DNA from 3 places in the Actinosynnema sp. CA-299493 genome. Region 2 is predicted to be linked to each of the others. Evidence: riboswitches for the same ligand, from Rfam matches in the RefSeq annotation. Region 2 holds a riboswitch; each other region holds the start of a gene.
What was found. Region 2 has a riboswitch for glycine ahead of gcvT (glycine cleavage system aminomethyltransferase GcvT). Riboswitches for the same ligand answer to the same signal wherever they lie in the genome.

Region 1: linked by a shared signal. The riboswitch ahead of gcvH (glycine cleavage system protein GcvH) and the one ahead of gcvT (glycine cleavage system aminomethyltransferase GcvT) in region 2 are both predicted to bind glycine.
Region 3: linked by a shared signal. The riboswitch ahead of gcvP (aminomethyl-transferring glycine dehydrogenase) and the one ahead of gcvT (glycine cleavage system aminomethyltransferase GcvT) in region 2 are both predicted to bind glycine.

What each region holds. Positions count from the first base shown of each region.
Region 1 is NZ_CP191993.1:8,384,867-8,388,817, forward strand. Features, by position in the region: gene ACQPYE_RS35865 (transcriptional regulator) at 1-39, shown strand, start outside; gene ACQPYE_RS35870 (glutathione peroxidase) at 36-521, shown strand; gene ACQPYE_RS35875 (L-serine ammonia-lyase) at 568-1,932, opposite strand; gene gcvH (glycine cleavage system protein GcvH) at 1,937-2,317, opposite strand; glycine riboswitch at 2,466-2,560, opposite strand; gene ald (alanine dehydrogenase) at 2,756-3,862, shown strand.
Region 2 is NZ_CP191993.1:7,663,877-7,667,827, forward strand. Features, by position in the region: gene glyA (serine hydroxymethyltransferase) at 1-809, opposite strand, end outside; gene gcvT (glycine cleavage system aminomethyltransferase GcvT) at 824-1,924, opposite strand; glycine riboswitch at 2,053-2,147, opposite strand; glycine riboswitch at 2,149-2,236, opposite strand; gene ACQPYE_RS32395 (DUF3817 domain-containing protein) at 2,300-2,602, opposite strand; gene ACQPYE_RS32400 (hypothetical protein) at 2,617-3,015, opposite strand; gene ACQPYE_RS32405 (helix-turn-helix transcriptional regulator) at 3,127-3,615, opposite strand; gene ACQPYE_RS32410 (hypothetical protein) at 3,817-3,951, opposite strand, start outside.
Region 3 is NZ_CP191993.1:7,408,044-7,411,994, reverse strand. Features, by position in the region: gene ACQPYE_RS31180 (bifunctional nuclease family protein) at 1-56, shown strand, start outside; gene ACQPYE_RS31175 (MerR family transcriptional regulator) at 1,166-1,732, shown strand; glycine riboswitch at 1,842-1,932, shown strand; gene gcvP (aminomethyl-transferring glycine dehydrogenase) at 2,088-3,951, shown strand, end outside.

The DNA of each region.
Region 1 (3,951 bases), 720 kb from region 2:
CGTGCGCTCGTGGAGAGGCACGTAGCCTCGCGGGCATGAGCATCCACGACATCCCGCTGCGCACGCTGTCCGGTGAGCCGTCGAGCCTGGGCGCGGTGGCGGGCAAGGCGCTGCTGGTGGTGAACGTCGCCTCGAAGTGCGGGCTGACGCCCCAGTACCAGGGCTTGGAGCGGTTGCAGGAGCGGTACGCGGCCCAGGGGTTCTCCGTGGTCGGGTTCCCGTGCAACCAGTTCGCCGGGCAGGAGCCGGGCACGGCGGAGGAGATCGCCACCTTCTGCTCCACCACGTACGGCGTGACGTTCCCGCTGTTCGAGAAGGTCGAGGTGAACGGCCCGTCCCGGCACCCGCTGTACGCCGAGCTGACGGCGTTCGCGGACACCGACGGCGCGGCCGGCGACGTCCAGTGGAACTTCGAGAAGTTCCTCGTCGCCCCGTCCGGCGAGGTCGTGGCCAGGTTCCGCCCGCGCACCGAGCCTGAGGACGAGGCGGTCGTGAAGGCGATCGAGGCGGTCCTGCCGTAACCCGGCGGTGTGGGAGGCGACCGGTCGGCCGCCTCCCACGCACGGGTCAGCACTCGATGACGTTGACGGCCAGCCCGCCGCGAGCGGTCTCCTTGTATTTGCTCTTCATGTCCTTGCCCGTCTCACGCATGGTCTTGATGACCTTGTCCAACGACACGAAGTGCGAGCCGTCGCCGCGCAGCGCCATCCGCGCCGCCGTGATCGCCTTGATCGACGCCAGCGCGTTGCGCTCGATGCACGGGATCTGCACCAGTCCCCCGATCGGGTCGCACGTCAGCCCCAGGTTGTGCTCCATGGCGATCTCGGCCGCGTTCTCCACCTGCTCCGGCGTGCCGCCCATGACCTCGGCCAGCCCGCCCGCCGCCATCGAGCACGCCGAACCGACCTCGCCCTGGCACCCGACCTCGGCGCCGGAGATCGACGCGTTCTCCTTGAACAGCACGCCGACCGCCCCCGCCGTCAGCAGGAACCGCACCACGCCGTCGTCGGACGCGCCCGGCACGAAGCGGGTGTAATAGTGCAGCACCGCGGGCACGATGCCAGCCGCGCCGTTGGTCGGCGCGGTCACCACGCGACCGCCTGCGGCGTTCTCCTCGTTCACCGCCAGCGCGAACAGCGTCACCCAGTCCATCACCCGCAACGGGTCCGTGGCGTAGTGCTCGGCGGCCATCCGCTGCCGCATCTCGGCCGCGCGCCGCCGCACCTTCAAGCCACCGGGCAGCACACCGGTCCGAGTGCAGCCGCGCTCGACGCACTGCTGCATCACGTCCCAGATCCCCAGCAGCCCCGAGCGCACCGACTCCTCGCCACGCCACGACAGCTCGTTGGCCAGCATGACCTCGCTGATCGACAGCCCGGTCTCCCGGCACCGCGCCAGCAGCTCGTCACCCGTCCGGAACGGGTGCGCGACCGGCGTCTCGTCGGCCTTGATCCGGTCGGCGCCGGTGGCCGTGTCGTCCACCACGAACCCGCCGCCGACGGAGTAGTACACCGCCGAGTCGACCACGGCGTCACCCGAGTGGGCGGTGAAGCTCATGCCGTTGGGGTGCAGCGGCAACGACTTGCGCCGGTGCATCACCAGGTCGGTGTCCTCGGTGAACGCGATCTCCCGCGCGCCGGCCAGCCGCAGCCGTCCGGTGGCGCGGATCTCCGCCACCCGCCGCTCGGCCTCTTCAGGGTCGACCTCCTCCGGCCGGCAGCCCTCCAGTCCGAGCAGCACCGCCTTGGGGCTGCCGTGCCCGTGCCCGGTCGCGCCGAGCGAGCCGAACAGCTCCACGTGCACCCGGTCGACCGAGGCCGACGAGGGCCGCAGCCGGTCCGCGAACATCATCGCCGCGCGCATCGGGCCCACCGTGTGCGAGCTCGACGGTCCGATGCCCACGGAGAACAGGTCGAACACGCTGATCGCCATGACGTCAGTCCCCGGTCAGTTCCGCGTACTTCGCCGCGGTCAGCAGCCCGGACGCGTCGGTCACGGCCACCTTGAACAGCCAACCGGCGCCGTACGGGTCGTTGTTGATCAGCGACGGGTCGTTGACAGCGGTCGGGTTGACCTCCACCACCTCGCCGCTGACCGGCGCGTACAGGTCGCTGACCGACTTGGTCGACTCCAGCTCGCCGCACACCTCGCCGGACGTCACCACGGCGCCGACCTCGGGCAGCTCCACGAACACGATGTCACCCAGCGAGTCCGCCGCGTACGACGTGATGCCGACCGCCACCGGGTCCTGGGTACCCGGCGCCCAGTCCACCCACTCGTGCTCGGGCGTGTACAGCAGGTTGTCCGGAAAAGTCACGACAGCGCTCCCTCACGGCAAGGTCCACCCAGAGCCCCACTCTGTCCTTGGACCTGAGAGCTTCACCGGGTCGTCGCGACGGCTGACCGTCGATCCGTTCCGGCTTGCACCGTGGGTGCGCGCGGTTGGGCGCGCTTTCCAGAGTCGCCTCACCCGAGCGGTTCTCGCTGCCTGAGAGTGTGCGGGGTACTTGCTCCTTCGGCGCCCCGGCACGTTCACCGAGGTCTCTCCCGCGCGGGTTCCGGCGCTCCTGGCGCGCCGCGGCCGATGTTCAGTTGGTTGGCCCGCACGCTAGGTGCCGGGCCCGACGGGTGTCAACGCGCCACCGGACTTGTCCGGACCGCACAACCGCGCACCGGCCCGTTGGTGCTCGCGGCACGATGACACCGGGTACCCGTTACCGGACCTTTGGTGTAACAACGGCCGAAGGAGCCCACCGTGCGGATCGCCGTCCCCCGCGAGATCAAGAACCACGAGTACCGCGTCGCGCTGACCCCGGCGGGCGCGCACGAGCTGACCCAGCGCGGTCACGACGTGGTGGTCGAGACCGGCGCGGGCCTCGGTTCGGCCATCACCGACGAGGAGTACCTGGCCGCCGGCGCGAAGGTGCTGCCCGGCGCGGACGACGTGTGGGCCGAGGGCGACCTGGTGCTCAAGGTCAAGGAGCCGATCGCCGAGGAGTACCCGCGGCTGCGCAAGGGCCAGGTCCTGTTCACGTACCTGCACCTGGCCGCCGACCGGCCGCTGACGCGGGCGTTGCTGGACTCCGGCACCACCGCCGTCGCCTACGAGACCGTGCAGACCCCGAACGGCGCGCTGCCGCTGCTGGCGCCGATGTCGGAGGTGGCGGGCAGGCTCGCGCCGCAGGTGGGCGCGTACTCGCTGATGAAGCCGTCCGGCGGGCGCGGCGTGCTGCCCGGCGGCGTGCCCGGCGTGCACCCGGCGCGGGTGGTCGTGATCGGCGGCGGCGTGGCGGGCCTGAACGCGGCGGCGATCGCCGTGGGCATGGGCGCGGACGTGCAGGTCCTGGACACCAACGTGGACCGGCTGCGGCACATCGACGCCCTCTACCAGGGCCGCCTGCGCACCGTGACGTCCAACCGGTACGCCGTCGAGGAGGCCGTCCGCGAGGCCGATCTGGTCATCGGCGCGGTGCTGGTGCCCGGCGCGAAGGCGCCGAAGCTGGTCGGCAACGACCTGGTGGCCGGCATGAGGCCCGGCTCCGTCCTCGTGGACATCGCGATCGACCAGGGCGGCTGCTTCGCCGACTCGCGGCCGACCACGCACGACGACCCGACCTACCAGGTGCACGACACCGTCTTCTACTGCGTGGCGAACATGCCCGGCGCCGTGCCGCGCACGTCGACCTACGCGCTGACCAACGTGACGCTGCCGTACGCCGTCGCGCTGGCCGACCTGGGCTGGGAGGCGGCGCTGCGCGGGGACGCGTCGCTGGCGCTCGGCCTGAACGCGCACGAGGGCCTGCTGACCAACCTGCCGGTCGCCCAGGCGCACGGGATGACCCACACGCCGGTCGACCTCTGATACCCACTACCGCGAAGGGCCCCGCTCACAGCACGTGAGCGGGGCCCTTCGGCAAGAAAGACGGCCCGCTCAACCAGCCTGGGGGTCAC
Region 2 (3,951 bases):
GCGATCACGTGCTCCAGCGGACCGCCCTGCTGACCCGGGAACACCGCCGAGTTGATCTTCTTCGCCAGGTCGGCCTCGTTGGTCAGGATCACGCCGCCGCGCGGGCCGCCGAGCGTCTTGTGCGTGGTCGTGGTCACGACGTGCGCGTGCGGCACGGGGCTCGGGTGCAGGCCCGCCGCCACCAGGCCGGCGAAGTGCGCCATGTCGACCATGAGGTACGCGCCCACCGCGTCGGCGATCCGGCGGAACTCGGCGAAGTCCAGCTGACGCGGGTACGCCGACCAGCCGGCCACGATCAGCTTCGGCTTGTGCTCGGTCGCCAGCCGCTCCACCTCGGCCATGTCGACCCGGCCGTCGGAGTCCGACACGTGGTAGGGCACCACGTTGTAGAGCTTGCCGGAGAAGTTGATCCGCATGCCGTGGGTGAGGTGGCCGCCGTGCGCGAGGTCGAGGCCCAGGATCGTGTCGCCCGGCTGGATCAGGGCGAACATCGCGCACGCGTTGGCCTGCGCGCCCGAGTGCGGCTGCACGTTCGCGAAACCGGCGCCGAACAGCGCCTTGACCCGCTCGATCGCCAGCCGCTCGATCACGTCGACGTTCTCGCAGCCGCCGTAGTAGCGCCGGCCGGGGTAGCCCTCGGCGTACTTGTTCGTCAGCACCGACCCCTGCGCCTGGAGCACCGACACCGGCGTGAAGTTCTCCGAGGCGATCATCTCCAGCGTGCTCTGCTGCCGGTGCAGCTCGGCGGCGACGGCGTCCGCGACCTCCGGGTCGAACTCCGCGAGGGAGGTGTTGAAGTGCTCGGACATGTGTGGGGTCTCCCTTACGAGGTGCGCTTGTAGAAGGGCAGTGCGACGACTTCGACCGGCTCGTGCCTGCCGCGGACGTCCACCGAGAGCCGCGTGCCCGGCTCGGTGTTGCCGACGGTGACGTACGCCATCGCCACCGAGTAGCCCAGGGTCGGCGACAACGCGCCGCTGGTCACCTCGCCGATCCGGGCGCCGGACGCGTCCAGCACCGGGTAACCGTGCCGCGGCGCGCGGCGCGAGTCGGTCTTCAGGCCGACCAGGACCTGGTCGGCGCCCTGCTCGGCGACGGCGGCCAGCGCGTCGCGGCCGACGAAGTCGCCCGGCTTGTCCAGCTTCACCACCCGGCCGAGGTTCGCCTGGAACGGCGTGCGGTCGCGGCCGAGCTCGTTGCCGTACAGCGGCATCCCGGCCTCCAGCCGCAGCGTGTCGCGGCAGCCGAGGCCGGCGGGCTTGAGGTCGTGCGGCGCGCCCGCCGCCAGCAGGGCCTGCCAGACGTGCGCGGCGTCGTCCGGCGCGACGAACAGCTCGAAGCCGTCCTCGCCGGTGTAGCCGGTGCGGGCCAGCAGCACGGGCCTGCCCGCGACCTCGGTCGGGTACGACGCGTAGTACTTCACCGCGGCCAGGTCGGTCGGCGTGAGGCCGGCGAGGATGGCGGTGGCCTTCGGGCCCTGCACGGCGAGCAGCGCGTAGTCGGTCGAGGCGTCGGTCACCGTCGCGTCGAAGCCCTTCGCCCGCTCGACCAGGGCCTCGTGCACGACGGCGGCGTTCGAGGCGTTGGCCACGACGAGGTACTCGGCGTCACCGGTGCGGTACACGATCAGGTCGTCGATCACACCGCCGTCGGCCTCGCAGATCATCGTGTACCGGGCGCGGCCGACGCCGATCGCGGACGCGTGGCCGACCAGGGCGTGGTCCAGCGCGGCGCCCGCCTCCGGGCCGGTGAGCAGGATCTCACCCATGTGGGTCAGGTCGAACAGGCCTGCCGACGTGCGCACCGCGTGGTGCTCGGCCAGCTCGCTGTCGTAGCGCAGCGGCATCCGCCAGCCCGCGAAGTCGGTGAACATGGCCCCCAACGCCTCGTGTTCGGCGTGCAGGGGCGTGCGGCGGCTTTCCATCAGGCGGGCCCTCCCTGGGTGCGGACATGCCGATGGGCCGACCGGTCGGGTCGACGGGCGGGCACGTCCGAGAGATTCACGAGCGAAAGGATGACACGGTCCACCGGAGACTCCTCGTCGAGTGAGCCTCCCCCTCTGCCATGAGCCTGAGAGCTTCGCCGCCGGGTGAGGACGGCTTGCACCGTGGGCGAGGCGCACCGGGTGCGCCTGCTTTCCAGAGTTGCCTTCGTCGCGCGGTACCTGTGCCTGAGAGATTCCGGGGAGGAGTTGCTCCTTCGGCGCCCCGCTCGGGGACTCTCCCGCGTGACATCGACGGCCGTGTTCAGTTGGTACCGCCAGACGCTAGGGGTGCCCGGCGGGCGGGGTCAAGCCCGGTCACAGGCTCTTCTCGGCCCGGACGCTCTCGACCACCCTGCGCTCGGCGTAGAACGACACGAACGGGATCGTGCCCGCGAGCAGCACCAGCACCGTGCCCTTGATCGACCAGCGGGACTTGAGCGCGAGGTCGACGGTGAGCACCAGGTACACCGCGTAGAGGAAGCCGTGGATGGGGCCGATGACCTGCACCATGCCCGCGTTGCCGCCCGCGTACTTGGCGATCATGCCGACCACGAGCAGCAGCAGGCCGACACCGACCACGTAAGCCATGAACCGGAACCTGGTCAACGCGCCGCTCATCGCCCTACCTTCGCTCACCGCTGGTCCCGCGCGTTGAGCTCGGCGAGCATGCGGTTGTAGGCCGCGAGCTCGTCGTCCTCGTCATCCCGCACGGGCGCTCTGACGGGCTCAACGGTAACGACCGGCCGAGACGGCGCGGCCACCGGCTCCGGCGCGGCCTCGTCGGCGGCGTCCGTCGTCCCGGCGGCGGCCTCGGCCTCGCGCCGGGCGTCCAGCCTGCGGATGCGCCACACCATGAACGCGGGGAAGAGGCCGAACAGCGGCCACTGGAACACGTAACCCAGGTTCTGGAACGTGCCGCCGGCCTGGGAGAACCGGTCCCACTGCCAGTAGGCCAGGCCGCAGCACACGACCAGCGACGCCAGGCAGACGGCCGCGATGGCCAGGCGCTGAGGGGTGATGAGGCCTCGCACGCCTCAAGAGTACTTCGTGCCTCGCACGGGGCTGGGGCTCCCCGCACGGGAGCCCGCACCCTCCAAGGTAAGGGCTCCTCGACCTCAGGAGCCCGCCCCGACTCGTCGGACCTAGGCCACGCCGTCCCGGCGTTGCCTCTGCAACCTGGCCACGCACCAGGCCGCCGCACTACCCCGACGCAGGTGCTGGAGCACCGTCATCGGGCCGAGGCGACGACCGAGGTCGGCGGGCGAGAGCCCGGCCGCCCGGTAGTCGAGAGCGCGCTGGTCCAACGGGCTGATGCCCGCGTCCCACCACTGCTCCGCCTCGGACAGGTCGCCCACCAGCTGCCAGTAGCTGGCGGCGGCGGCGAGCAGGGGCTCGGGCACCTCGGGCGCCCGCTTCCGCATCGCCGCCACGTACGCCGGATCCGCGGACTCGACCTTCACCAGGCCGCGGGGACCGCCATTCGCCCGCTGCACCGGGATCCCCGGCACGGACGGCGGCGCTTCCGCGAGCCACGCGTCCTTGATCCGGTTCACCTCCTGCAGGTCGGCGTCGTCCGAGCGCTCAGCCGCCCACTGCCGCAACAGCTCGTCGACTCCGGAGTCCTCGACCATTCTGCCTCCTCATCGGTCGAAGATCAGCCAATGCGACGCACCGTATTAGCGGGTACCGACAACCGCTAGACCCTGGTTTGTCAAAAACCCTGTTACCAGGGCGTTATAGCCCTCATTCCACCCGTACGGTGCAACGTTGGAGGTGCGATGTCACTGACCGTGACCGCATTGAGCGGAGTTCGAAAGGCCGCCGAGCGACCCCTAGGCGAAGAGGCTGCGAACGAAGGTGATGATCGACTCGGCGCCGGACTGGAGCCACCCGACCGCGGTCCGCACCGCTTCGGCGGACTCGTTCGGCTGGGTGATCAGGAGGAACAGCACCAGCGCGACCGCCGC
Region 3 (3,951 bases), 260 kb from region 2:
TCCGCGAGTTCCTCGACTCCGTGTCGCCCGAGGACTTCCGGGGCGCGGACACGTAGCTCGGCCGGCAGCTCGCGGTCCGGTTCGGGTTCCGGCGCGCTTCACCACGCGCCGACATCACCGAACTGCCGCGCGCCCGCGTGCCCTGACCGGCTAGAGCCCCACCACGCTGGTCACGCCGCTCTGTCGGTCTCGCAACCCCCGCCGGTCTCGTCCGCCTCGCCTGTAGCCGCCTGACCGCCGCGTGTGCCTCCTGCACCGGCTTCTGCCTGCTTGCCCACGCCGGTCCACGGCTCGCCGCCCTGGCCCGCATCCCGGCCTCTGCCTGTCTCACCGCCCTTGCCTGGTCTCGCCGGCCCACTGGGTCTCGCCGATCCGCCGGACTCGCGGACCCCTCCGAGTCTGGCTGGCCCCGCTGGTCTCGCGGACCCCGCCTGGTCTCGCCGGCCCCCGCCGGATTCGGAGACCCGGCCTGATCTCGCGCGGCCTGCCGGATTTGCGGACCTCGCCTGGTTTCGCTGACCCGGCTGGGCTCGCGGATGCAGTGCCCCGGACCGTGCCAGTTCCGTCGGCTCGCGTTACCCGCGCCGCTGAACCCTGCTTGCCCCTGCTTGTCCGCGCTTGCCCGTGCTTTCGCAGAGGTCCCCGCCCAGGGGATCCCTGTTTTCGACCCTGCCACGTGGCACCGACGAATTCCGGGCGGCGGTCGCTGCCTGTGGACAACTGGGTGGGTGGGGTGGCTCCCTCGGCGGTGCGAGTGCCGGGGCTGTGAACAAGCGGGTCGGGTGCTTGACAAAACCGGTCGGTTTCGGCGACGTCGGTGGAGGGTCGGAGCGTCGGTCCCGTGCCGTGAACGGTGGTCCGAAGGCGTGTGCGGTGCGTTGTGGATGAAGGCCGCATGACACCTCTGGGCGTCACGCACCTGGGTTACACAACGTCAATGTTGATCCGCTAAACGATCACTAAACGTCACCCGAATGGCTTACGACTGCCGACTCTCTCAACCTCAACCTCACGTCGAGGTCAGACACGTCCCGCGCGTCGCGTTGACCTGCCACCTGGGCGGTCTTACCGTCGAACTCAGGTGAATTGCCACGGTGTGATTCGGACACCGCGGCGGCTTCACGTTGGTCGCCGGTCGTCGTGACCGGACCGAGGGGAGGCAGGCGTGGTCGAGGAAGCGCCCATCCGGGCCGGATCCGGCGAACAGGGTGAGCTGTTCCCGGACTCCTCGCTGCCGGACGAACTGGTCGGGTACCGCGGCCCCGCCGCGTGCCAGATCGCGGGCATCACCTACCGCCAGCTGGACTACTGGGCGCGCACGGGGTTGGTCAACCCGACCATAAGGAGTGCCCACGGCTCCGGCAGCCAACGGCTCTACTCGTTCAAGGACATCCTGGTCCTCAAGGTAGTCAAGCGGCTGCTGGACACCGGTGTCTCGCTGCAGAACATCCGGGTCGCGGTCGACCACCTGCGTCGCCGCGGCGTGCAGGACCTGGCCCGGATCACGTTGTTCAGCGACGGCACCACCGTCTACGAGTGCACGTCGCCGGAAGAGGTGGTCGACCTGCTCCAAGGCGGCCAAGGGGTGTTCGGCATCGCGGTCTCCGGCGCGATGCGCGAGATCAGCGGCACGATCCACGACTTCCCCGCCGAGCGCGCGGACGGCGCGGAGATCGTGGAGCCCGCCAACGACGAGCTGTCCCGCCGCCGTCGGACCAGGGCCATCGGCTGACGGGAGCCCGCCGGCGGGCAGGTGGCGACCGGTGCCACGCGGTGAGATCCACGTCGCGCCGGCGGTACCGTTCACCCACCTGCCGGGTAGGATTTCGCGCGTAGTCGCTTTATCCCGTGCGGGAGAGTCCGAGCCAGTCTCGGCGCCGAAGGAGCAAATCCTCCCCGGAACCTCTCAGGCGCAAGGACCGTGCGGGTGAGACGCCTCTGGAAAGCGGGTCGGCCACCACCGACCGACCCCGCCGACGGTGCAAGCCCGACAGCCGGGTGAAGCTCTCAGGCGCCCGCCGCCGGGCAGAAGACAGAGGGGGAGGGCAACGGCAGAAGTCTGCCCGGAGCCCTGGAGGCCAGCACCGATGACGCAGGACCGCATCCCCCTCGCCGCACTCGAGCACGGCACCCCGTTCGCCGACCGGCACGTGGGCCCGCGGCCCGCCGAGCTGGCCCGCATCCTCGACGTGATCGGCGTCGGCTCGCTGGAGGAGCTGGCGCAGCACGCCGTCCCCGAGTCGATCCGCGAGCGCGACCTGGTGCTGGACCTGCCCGCGCCCGCCACCGAGACCGAGGCGCTGGCCGAACTGCGCGCCCTCGCCGCGCGCAACCGCCCGATGACGCAGATGATCGGGCTCGGCTACTACGGCACCACCACGCCGCCGGTGATCCGCCGCAACGTGCTGGAGAGCCCCGCCTGGTACACCGCGTACACGCCGTACCAGCCGGAGATCTCCCAGGGCCGCCTCGAAGCCCTGCTGAACTTCCAGACGATGGTCGCCGACCTGACCGGCCTGCCGCTGGCCAACGCGTCCATGCTGGACGAGTCCACCGCCGCCGCCGAGGCGATGACGCTGGTCCGCCGCGCGGGACGGTCGAAGTCGACCAAGTTCGTGGTGGACGCCGACACGCTGCCGCAGACGCTGGCCGTCATCGAGACGCGCGCCGAGCCGCTGGGCATCGAGATCGTGACCGCCGACCTGTCGCAGGGCATCGAGGGCCTCGGCCTCGGCGGCGACTTCTTCGGCGTGCTGCTGTCCTACCCCGGCGCGTCCGGCGTGGTGCGCGACCACGCGACGGTCGTCGAGGAGATCCACAAGGCCGGCGCGCAGGCCGTCGTCGCCGCCGACCTGCTGGCGTTGACGCTGCTGCGGCCCCCCGGCGAGATCGGCGCGGACGTCGTCATCGGCACCACGCAGAGGTTCGGCGTGCCGGTCGGGTTCGGCGGGCCGCACGCCGGCTACATGGCCGTGCGCCAGGGCTTGGAGCGGCAGCTGCCCGGACGGCTCGTCGGCGTGTCCGTGGACGCGGACGGCTCGCTCGCCTACCGCCTCGCGCTGCAGACGCGCGAGCAGCACATCCGCCGGGAGAAGGCGACCAGCAACATCTGCACCGCGCAGGTCCTGCTCGCGGTGATCGCGTCGATGTACGCGGTGTACCACGGTCCGGAAGGGCTGAAGGCCATCGCGACCCGGGCCCACCGGATGGCGACCGTGCTGGCCGCCGGTCTGCTGGAGGGTGGCGTCGAGGTCGTGCACGGCGAGTTCTTCGACACCGTGCGCGCCCGGGTGGAGGGCCGTGCCGCCGCCGTCGTCTCCGCCGCGCGCGACCTCGGCGTGAACCTATGGCAGGTGGACGACGACGTGGTGTCCATCGCGTGCGACGAGACCACCACGCGGGAGCACCTGGTCGCGGTGTGGCAGGCGTTCGGCGTGACGGTCGGCGACGTGGACGGCCTGGACGCCGACACCGCCGACGGCATCCCCGCCGACCTGCGCCGCACCAGCGACTACCTGACCCACCCGGTGTTCCACGCGCACCGCTCCGAGACCGCGTTGCTGCGCTACCTGCGCGCGCTGTCGGACAAGGACGTGGCGCTGGACCGCAGCATGATCCCGCTGGGCTCGTGCACGATGAAGCTCAACGCCACGGCCGAGATGGAGCCGGTCACGTGGCCGGAGTTCGCCGACCTGCACCCGTTCGCGCCCGCGTCGGACGCCGAGGGGCTGCTGACGATCGTCGGTGACCTGGAGCGGTGGCTGGCCGAGGTGACCGGGTACGACGCGGTGTCGTTGCAGCCCAACGCGGGCAGCCAGGGCGAGTTCGCGGGCCTGCTGGCGATCCGCGCCTACCACCTGGCCAACGGCGACTCGCACCGCGACGTGTGCCTGATCCCGTCGAGCGCGCACGGCACCAACGCCGCGTCCGCCGTGATGGCCGGGATGCGGG